2 regions of the Halobacillus sp. ABH2_015 genome follow, and region 2 is predicted to be linked to the other one. Evidence: predicted binding sites of a transcription regulator. Region 2 holds the regulator's gene; the other holds the start of a gene.
What was found. The regulator LexA, encoded in region 2, represses DNA repair genes until DNA is damaged. The targets are predictions, from matches to a motif close to CGAACATATGTTCG.

Region 1 (5,145 bases), 800 kb from region 2:
TCTTCTAAATAACCGGCTTCCCCGATTTTTTCAGATAGAAGCTGAAGCTGATCCTCTCCGTCTATGTACTGCTCTCTTAGAGCATCTACAAGTTTATCGTAAATATAGAAAAGATCGTCCAGCTTTTCCTTCAGTCCTTCTTCCTGACTGGTGGAATGAACGAACTGCTCCAACGCATCCATCTGGGAACGAAGATCATCAGGTGTAATCCGGTACCGTTTGAATTCGGTGATGATTCCTTCCAGCTGAGCAATGAACCCCTGCTTCTCCACAGCCTTCTGGAAGACGCGCCAGTCGGATGTGCGCTCTTCTACAATTTTCCTCAGCATCATCTGAACGCCTGTTGAACTGATAAACTTCCTCGTTCCCCCGCCCGTCTCCTGAAGCACACGCCAGGCGAGGCGTGAAAAGCTGAAGACCTGGGCTCTGATCGATCCCTGCATGCCTTCGCGTTTCAGCAGCCCGTATTCCTGCTGGAACGTCATTTGATCAGGCACAATATAGACAATGGCCGGACCGCGCGGGGCTTCCTGCAGACGCTGCTCGATTTCATCGAGGCAGCGCGTACTTTTTCCCGCTCCCGATCGGCCGATTAAAAAACGCAGACCCATCTTTTCCGCTCCCTTCTTTCTTCCATACTGCTTCTATTTTATCACTTTTCCCCACCAAATGAAGAATCCCGCGACTCTGCAAAAAGGAAGAGCTTGTATAGAAAGTCTTTGTTGCTTCAGTGCTTTCAGGAGCACAGACCCTCTTCGAACGTCCAAGTCTCCTCTGGGAAGATCATCCTGCCGGGCTTTTCCCACAGGAGCGGAAGGGCTGATTCCTTTCAGGATCGAAACGGATTCTCCTCCACCTGTGTTTTCCCCCTGTTGAAAAATAAAAAGGGGATCATCTGTTATACAGATGATCCCCTTTGTTGAGCCCCCCATTGCGCAAAGGCATGTGGAAGGTTCTGCAGGGACGTATACAGGAACAGGGCAGACAGATGATCTTCCTGCCCAAGTTCGCTGCAGCCGTTTCCCGGCTATTTAAACTGTATTCCAGCCTGACTGAACGGCCAGTAGCGGACATCCACTTTCCCGACAACCGTCTCTTCCGAAACAAAACCAAAGTAGCGGCTGTCCAGACTGTCTCTGCGGTTATCCCCCATGACGAACAACTGCCCCTCCGGTACCGTTGTGGACCCTGTCACTTCCTCCAGTGTAAAATCCTCCGTAAAAGGAAGGCCGTCACTGGGACGAAGATCATCAAGGTAGCTTTCATCCATAAGGACACCGTTCACGTAAAGCTGGTCATTCTTAAACTCTATTTCATCACCAGGAATGCCGATGACCCGTTTGACATAGTCTTCATCTTCATTAGCATGGAACACAATGACCTGCTGCCTGTCTATTTCGCTCCAGTCATACACCGCTTTGTTCACCATCAAAAGATTGCCGTCATACAGGGTGGGCTCCATAGACTCCCCATCGACGACATAACTCGCAAATAAGTAGGAACGGAAAACAAACGCCAGCAGAAGGGCAAGCAGGACAGTCCGTATCCATTTCAGGTATTTTTTCATGGTCTGCTCCTCCATGTGTTGGTCTATCCACATTTTACCCGCAATGGAACGAACTTAATCGTCGCGGCGCACTTTCCGCTCCGCCTTCCTTTGAATCCGCCCCTCCAGATATTTTCCGAGAATCCAGAATAGAAGAATACAAATACCGACGACAATCGATTTCACCGGATTCTGGGCGAATGAGGCAATGCTTGAGCCGACATAGGAGATGGTGAAGATCATCACCGATTTTCCTAATAGAACAGCAAGAATAAACTGCTGCCGGCTGACTTTGGACAAACCGGAAACGACATTGATGACGGCGGAAGGCGAAAAGGGAAAGCACATCAGCAGAAACAAAGGCCCGAAACCGTGTTCCTCCACCCATACGACGACCCGTTTCACCTGCTTCTGTTCTGTAATGGCGCGGAACGGCTTTTTATCCCCGAGCCTGCGGATGATAAGAAAAACACTGACCGCACCGATCACCGAGCCGATCCAGGAATATAAAAATCCGCGGAACAGCCCGTACACCACCGAATTGGCCAGCACAAAGGCCACTAAGGGGAGAACAGGAAGAAAAGCTTCCAGCAGGGGAAGAAGAATGCCGGGAAGCGGACCGAGGCGATCCAGCTCCTCCAGCTGGCGGATGATATAATCAAACAGCTGATCGTTCTCAGCTAAATGCCGCCATTGATTGATTTTTTCAAATACAGCATCCATGATGAAGCTCCTTATGTACACCTATGAAGAGGGGTTTTCTTTTTATTTTATAGGATAGGTATCCCCTCTGCCCAGTCTGTTTAATCAAGATTTCCGTTTCTTTCTCCCGCTGCCACTTTTAACCTCTTCAAAAAACAGGTTGCATAAAAAGGATGTCTGCGTGGTATAATACAGAACAAGAACGTTTGTTCGTATTCGGAGGGGAATGACATGAGGTACTTAAAACAGAAAGAATTGGATCTCGCTTCCCGCTACTTGTTTTTATCTATGGCGGTTACAGTCATCAGGCAGGATCGGAAACACGTGGAACAGGGGAAATTCAAAATAAAGGAGCCGTACATGGAGCTGCTCGGTAAAATGGAGCTGGAAGCGCGCCAGGAAAGAAAAGAGCTGAGAAAACAGATGGATGCCATGAAGATCCAGGTTGTGGAGTCCGGACGCAATGATTCCTTCACGTCTTTTCTATTCCTTGCCCACGGCTATGAGGAAAAGCGGAACTACTTCAACCCGGCCATCCGCAAAAAGGTGGAAAACATTCTATTTGAGCTTATGAAAAGGTCTCAGCAATCCGGTCCGCCCGTCGCTCAGAGGCAGCCGGCCCATCACGAAAACGGTCTTCGAGAATAACGCGCAGATGAGCCGTGCGCTGTACCTGGTTGGCAAACATCCCGTCAGAAACAGGAAAATTGACGGATGTGCCCTGTCCGAAATGGACCGTCGTCGTTTTATCTCGCTCACCGTTAAAGGTCCGGATATATTTGTGGGCGACCCAGGAGCATTCTTTTCGTTTCGGGGAAATAATAGGGAAGAAATAAATACCCATCGCTTCGGAGATGACAATCGGAGGTTTATGTGTGTAGCTTGTCAGTTGTTTCGTCCCGGCCATGCGCCCGTCCAGACTGCTGGCGAAATAGCGGCAGGAATCATCCACGATCGTACTGGGAGCCGCGTGCACATAAAAGCGCTCTTCCCGCTCCACAACTTCAGTAAAGACTTGTCCATTATCCTGCTGGACAGCAACCAGCGCCATCGTCTTCGGGTTGATTTCATATTCTTTCTTCTGCACATGCGTCATCCACAAACACCCTTTCTCATTTAGACAGCGGTAACTCTCCCTGCAGGTCGATCTTACCGCTTTTCTTCTTCAATTTACCAAAAACTAAGAAAAAAGTCTAAACATTCTCAAAAAAATATCCATATCTGCTATACTACAGTTAACAGCCGCTGCCTTCGGGGTAAGCGTCTTTCTTTTCTTCCCCCTTCTGTCCGAAATCCGGATTGAGCAGTGTAAACACCTCAAGTTCAGGCTGACCTTTCATCACAGGCACCTCATTCCCTCCATTCCAAAGAAAGGAGACTATTCATGTGGAAACGTAAAAAGAAACCTTCACAAGCCGGCAGAAAACAAACATTGGAAGTCCGTGACTTATCGATCCATGATGTCCGCAAGGCCGTTCACGCCTTCGCTGATCACAAACCAGGAGATGTTCCCTTGAGCGTCCTCATCAATCAGGACCTGACACTGGACTATGACCTGCTGGCGCCATATCTCGAGGGACTTCCGGAGAAGAACTACTATATGTCCAGAGAAACTTATGAACTGTTCGAAGAAGACGCCCTTGACTTAGCTCAGGATCTGGACCTCGTTCAATATGCCGTGGATCAATACATGAAACAGACTCAGGAACTTCCTGTCATTGATCATGACCCTTTTAAACGGATAAATTATTATAAGCTGGAAAAACATGATTTGTTACAGCGCCGCCCGAATCGCGACTTTTATCTCACAGACGAGGAGTTTATGATCACCTATAAAAAGCCGGAATAATAAAAGACAAAAAAATGCCAATGCTTCATAGGAAGCATTGGCCAAAAGAGACGACTGGTTAACTTTTGAGTGAGGGAATAAATTGTTTGAAAAGTTCTTCTGAGAGGGAAGATTCTTTTCATTACACTCATCAGTAACAAGTTACTGACCCATTTACGACAACCAATCGCAAATGGTTTGAGATCAATAAGCATCACCGCTTATCTGTTTTTATTGTAATATATCTTCCGCTCATAATCACCGAAAAAAAGTTGCGGTTTCCCGCAACTCCTTGCGTATTTACTAAGAAATGACATTTGACCTTCCCTCACGAGGACTTGATCAGCTCGTCCTGCTCTTCCTTCCACACCGTCTCTTTCTTCTCATAATCCCGCTGCAGAGACTCGAGATCAACAAGAGAGTCGTGTGTCTGCTTTCGAATCCTGCGTACCTCTTCATGGGACTGCTGGATCTTATTCTGTACAAATAAATCCACAATCAAACCATCCAGAAAGTAATCAGCTATCGTCCATCCTTCAGAGATTCGGAGGTCCACATCGGCGAATTCGCCGATGTCCGCCATTTCATTTGCAAACTTCCGCAAATGCTGTTGGGCCATATGAACAGCTTCTTCTGCCTCATCCATTCTGGAATGCTTCACCGCTGTGGTGAGAAGACCCCCGCCAAGCATATCGGCCATTCCCCAGTTTTCCGCTTTCGTCAAAAACTCCGAAGCCGCCTCCAAAGCCTTGTGCGCTTCCTTTCCTGCCTGCAGGGCTTCTTCAATTTCTGTCCGCTCTGCAAGAAGCTGCGAGCGCTTCTCACTAATTTCCAGCAGCCGCTTTCCTTTATCACCGCCGCCGGAGACGAGCGCCTCTTTTCGTTCCTCGTACAGCGTACGATAGCGCGTCCGCACCCCGCTCAGGCTCTGCATCCGTTCTTCAATATGACGTATTTCCCCTTCGATGTCCTTACGGGACTTTTCAGCCTCCCGCCATTTCACACCAGCCTCAACCACTTCCTGCTTTTCTTTTTCCATCCGGTCCTGCTTTTGGCCGGTAAGGACAAC
Region 2 (5,145 bases):
CCTGGAAGTCCTGGTATACTTCATCAGGAACATGGAATGGTTCGTGTTCCCATCCGTAAAACTGTTTGGCAGCTGTTCCTTCTTCTTCGCCCAGTGGAGCACCGTGCGAATCAGATTTACCGGACTTGTTAGGAGAACCATAGCCGATCACAGTCTTCACTTCGATCATCGTCGGCTGGGATGTGTTGGCTTTTGCCTGCTGGATCGCTTGTCCGATCGTTTCCACGTCGGTACCATCCTCAACACGGATAACTTCCCAACCATATGCTTCATAGCGTTTTTCAACACTTTCACTGAAGGAACGGTCAAGATCTCCATCAAGAGAAATATCGTTGGAGTCATAAAGGACAACCAGCTTTCCAAGACCAAGGTGGCCGGCAAGCGAAGCAGATTCCTGGGAAACTCCTTCCATCAAATCACCGTCACCGCAGATGGAGAATGTATAGTGGTCCACGACGTTGTAGCCTTCGCGGTTGTATTTTCCGGCAAGGTGGGCTTCAGCCATCGCCATTCCGGTTGCCATTGCGAGTCCCTGTCCCAGAGGACCGGTTGTTGCTTCCACACCGTCTGTATGTCCATATTCCGGGTGTCCGGGAGTTTTAGAATCCCACTGACGGAATGATTTTAGATCATCCATTGTCACGTTATAGCCGGAAAGGTGCAGAAGGCTGTATAGAAGCATGGATCCATGTCCTGCGGAGAGGACGAAACGGTCGCGGTCGAACCAGTTTGAATTTTTAGGATTATGATCCATAAATTCCGTCCAGAGTTTATAAGCCATTGGAGCAGCCCCCATAGGCATACCCGGGTGACCGGAACTTGCTTTTTCTACTGCGTCGATCGTTAGTGTTCGAATGGTATCAATTGAAGTTTGTTCAAGACTTTTTGCCATTTCCAATAATCCCCTTTCTGTACAGGTATATGTACCATGTATTATCCTATAATGAAACAAGGCGTTGTGCAAACTTTTGTCCTCCGCCCTTCCTTAATTTCCCCGTGTTTCTGTAGAATTAAACGAAAAAAATCCGCACCTTTTAAAGAAGATGCGGATCGGTTCAGTCGTTTAGTTTTTCTTTTCGTTTTCCTGCATTTGACGCAGTTTGGCAGGAGTCACATCATTCCCGGCAGGATCGATAACCGTGACACCTTTCAACTGGTTTTTGAATGATTTACGGGCACTTTGTAAATATTCCTGACGCAGGTTCTTCTGTTCGCTTTTCTCTTCTTCCGATAATTCCTGCTGCTTTGATTTATTGGCTAATTCGTTTATACGGTCCAATTTTTCTTGAGATAACATAGATCCTTCTCCTTTTTTTATAGTCTGGATCAGCTTTAGAACATGAAAAAGACAAGCAGCCCTAAGACTCTTGTCTCCCTTATGTTCCTATAGTAACCTGCCTATTCTTCTTTTTCAAGTGATATGTACTCTTGATAGCGGCGGTGAACCGTTGCCTTGGATACATCATACCCAAGCCCTCTTAGTGTTGCCGCAATGTCCTTGAACGTCAAATCACTCCCTCTGAGCCTGACAACCTCTTCGATCGGAAATTCCTTCCTCTCTCTCCCCGCTGCCAGATGCTGATTGGACAGGTTCGAAGATGGATCATAGCCTTCGGCGACCGCTTTCTGCATCCCCCGCCTGATTTTCATATTATGAATTTTTCTCTGGTACTCCTCAACGATGCCCACAATCTGAAGAACCATGGAGTCTGACTCGGAAAGATGCAGTTCCCCGTTATGGGTTAAGGAATAAACCTTAACATTCAACCGGTTCAATTGATGGAACAAAGCGATTTTTGTATTTCCCCTGCCCAGCCTCGTCTCATCCTGAACCAACAGAGCCTCTGCTTCGTGATTGGAAAAAGCATCAAGCATCTGGAAAACACCTTCCCGTTCAATCTCATACCCGCTCGCCTGCTCCTCTATACAGGCGGCCACTTCCATTCCATGGTGTTCGGCCATGGCATACAGTTCTGCCTTCTGTCTTTTCAAGGAGCTGACCTGGGCCTCTTTTTCCGTGCTTACGCGACAATATAGGATTACTCTCATGATGTATGTCCCCGCTTCTACTGGTTTTCAAGGTTTATCCGCTTGTAACCATAGAATAATAGAGAATAGCAAAACTAACAATAAACAAAACGATATAAGTGTAGTCCAGTTTTGATAGTTTATTAAACATAATTAACCCTCCATTTAAGAACGAACGTTCCTAAGAACCTCTGTTCGCATTTTCTAATACCTATTATAGACGAATGTATGTTCTTGTCAACGACTTTTTTCGAACGCTTGTTTGTATTTTTGAGGATGGCATGGTACAATGTGGTTACTATAATCCTATGTACGAGGTGCTAATCTATGAGCAAACTTTCAAAGCGGCAGCAGGAAATACTAGATTTCATAAAAGAACAGGTTCTACTAAAAGGATATCCCCCATCTGTAAGGGAGATCGGTCAGTCTGTAGGGCTGGCCTCCAGTTCAACCGTCCACGGTCATTTATCCCGTCTTGAGAAAAAGGGATATATCCGCAGGGATCCTACGAAACCAAGGGCCATCGAAGTGATTGATCTGGAAGAAGACCACAGTATCCCCCGCGGGGAAGCCACTTATGCCCCTGTCATCGGTAAAGTTACGGCTGGTTCACCGATTACGGCGGTAGAGAACATTGAAGAATATGTTCCCCTCCCGGATACGCTTGCAGGATCGGAAGACAATACGTTCGTCCTTATCGTTCAAGGAGAAAGTATGATTGAGGCAGGCATTCTTGACGGGGACATGGTCATTGTCAGACAGCAGCAGACTGCCCAGAACGGGGATATAGTTGTGGCTATGACGGAAGAGGAAGAGGCTACTGTCAAACGATTCTTTAAAGAGAAGAATCACATCCGTCTTCAGCCTGAAAATGCCACGATGGAACCGATCATTTTAAATGATGTATCCATTCTCGGAAGAGTCGTCGGCTTATACCGTACCGTTCATTAATACACATACAAAAAACGGCGGGAGCAATCCCGCCGTTTTTTGTATTGAACATGAGAATATGAACGTTAAGAAGCCCCCGTACGATTTCTTTTATTCCGTCTCCGGAAATCAGCAGAATAAATATTCTTCTTCAAAAATGTGCGGACGCTCTTCTTCTGCAGACAATAAGCAAGGATGGCATCAGGATGGTTTTTAATCACTCTTACAGAACGCTGAGACCAATGTTTCCCCTTAGATAGATAGATCATATCGATGATCTTCTTATTTTCTACAGACTGTTTGAAAATCGTTTCCATTGTGCACACCCCTTAACCGAACATTTGTTCTACATTTATTATATGCAGGAACAAGGGAAATGTACACTGGAATGTTTTGCAGCTCTTTTATTTACTTAAATAATTTTTAATGTTTTGGGAGGTTTCCAATCTGGTTTTTCCCGTCAAGTCAATAAAATTACTCCCCTTAAGCCCATCTGTGCCTCCTCCAGCCACAATAATTTGTTCAGCCACCTGACGTTTTTCTGCTACGGCTCTAAGTGCAATTAATGCATTTTTACGGATTGCCAGCGCTTCAACGGCAGGAAAATCCGCAAAAGAATTTATGACAACTGCCAATTTTTCCATTTCCTCTTCTCCTTTATCCAGGTCTTCCAAGGCTTTCTGCACAGCCGCTTTCGTTTTCGGTCCATAAAAGCCGTCCACTTCAAGCTTCTGGTCTTTTTGAAAAGCCTTGACTGCCGCTTCTGTGGCAGGACCGAAGCTGCCGTCAGCTCCATAACCATTCATGGTATAACCCAGTTTTAATAAGTTCTCCTGCATTTCCTTGACTTCCGCGCCGGTATCCCCAAGCGAAAGATAGTCGATTCCGCCATTGAACAGAACTCCAAAGTATTCTAAAATGCCCCGAGCGTGCTCCTCTGCAACTTCTTTTTGAAAGCGTTCGTCAATCATCAATAATGCTTCCCGCTTGTTATCCATATAGCCGTTCTCTGTTAACACTGCCGGCATATCCGTTTCACGTAGAACGTGGAAGTTCGCTTCTTTAATCCCTCTGAAGTTTTGATCGGTGCCCTGGCGTAAGTATTTCGCAAGTGATGAAGCAAGACGCCCGGCGGACCGGTTCAAATATCCGGGATAGACGTAAAGTTCGATTCCGTTTGGATCTGCCCCGCCAAAGGACCCATCAAAAGCATTGTAGTGAACGGATACATAAATATCCGCATTGTTCTCATTGGCCGCTCTCGTCCTGTAGGATAATGGTGTGTCTTCATCTGTCGGTGCTACGAGAAGCACGCGGAATCCATGATCCAGCAGAATGTTCGATAAATACTGTACAACTTTACGATTGAATTCGTTCTCCTTGATTTGTCTGCCTAATTCCTGAATGTATGGCGTTCTTTTTCCCGGAGTTTCCATTCCATGTCCATCATCCAAAGCTACTGTACGTCCATTCCATTTCCCTGTTGGATTGATTAATCTTGCCATATACATCCCTCTCTCCACTCTTCCTTCCTGGAAAAGGGGGTTTACTAGGACATTCTTCTATCATCCTACTCCAAATGTATGCTTGGATAAGAACGTTGGTGTCGGCCTTTCCTATAAAATGATGAACCATGTTAGATTTTCTCCCAGGATTCGGGGTGATTCCAACGGCAGATGCTGAGGAAAATATAAAAAAGCCCCGACTTATGTAAGTCAGGGCCTTCTGTCTTTCTATTTAATAGGTCTGCAGATATTGCTCGCGCTCCCAAGGATGAACCTGGGTACGGAACATATCCCATTCGATTTCCTTCGCTTCAATGAAATGCTCGAACAGGTGCTCACCGAGAGCTTCCACCATGATCGGGTCTTCCTGAAGCTCTTCCAATGCATCATATAATGTTGCAGGAAGGTCTTTGACACCGTGAGCCTCACGTTCTTTTTTATCCATAACGTAAATGTTGCGGTCTACTGGTGCTGGAGCCTGAAGTCCATTTTCCACACCATCAAGACCCGCAGCAAGCAGGACTGCCATTGCCATGTAAGGGTTGGCGGCTGGATCCACACTTCTCACTTCAATACGTGTGCTAATGCCACGGGACGTCGGTACTCGAACAAGCGGACTGCGGTTCTGTCCGGACCAGGCTACGTAGCATGGCGCTTCATATCCCGGCACGAGACGCTTATA

Region 1: ACXAD6_RS04510 (YhjD family protein) is a predicted target of LexA. The motif match lies at 2,448-2,461, and genes of this name have one in related genera.

The regions. Positions count from the first base shown of each region.
Region 1 covers NZ_JBSWUG010000002.1:879,104-884,248, reverse strand. The annotation lists gene addB (helicase-exonuclease AddAB subunit AddB) at 1-611, opposite strand, end outside; gene lepB (signal peptidase I) at 1,028-1,567, opposite strand; gene ACXAD6_RS04515 (TVP38/TMEM64 family protein) at 1,622-2,269, opposite strand; gene ACXAD6_RS04510 (YhjD family protein) at 2,480-2,896, shown strand; gene ACXAD6_RS04505 (competence protein ComK) at 2,817-3,344, opposite strand; gene ACXAD6_RS04500 (DUF3939 domain-containing protein) at 3,633-4,097, shown strand; gene ACXAD6_RS04495 (hypothetical protein) at 4,405-5,145, opposite strand, start outside.
Region 2 covers NZ_JBSWUG010000002.1:1,676,087-1,681,231, reverse strand. The annotation lists gene tkt (transketolase) at 1-892, opposite strand, end outside; gene ACXAD6_RS08915 (DUF896 domain-containing protein) at 1,064-1,297, opposite strand; gene ACXAD6_RS08910 (YneB family resolvase-like protein) at 1,399-2,049, opposite strand; gene lexA (transcriptional repressor LexA) at 2,356-2,979, shown strand; gene ACXAD6_RS08900 (hypothetical protein) at 3,045-3,275, opposite strand; gene ACXAD6_RS08895 (N-acetylmuramoyl-L-alanine amidase) at 3,363-4,463, opposite strand; gene glnA (type I glutamate--ammonia ligase) at 4,696-5,145, opposite strand, start outside.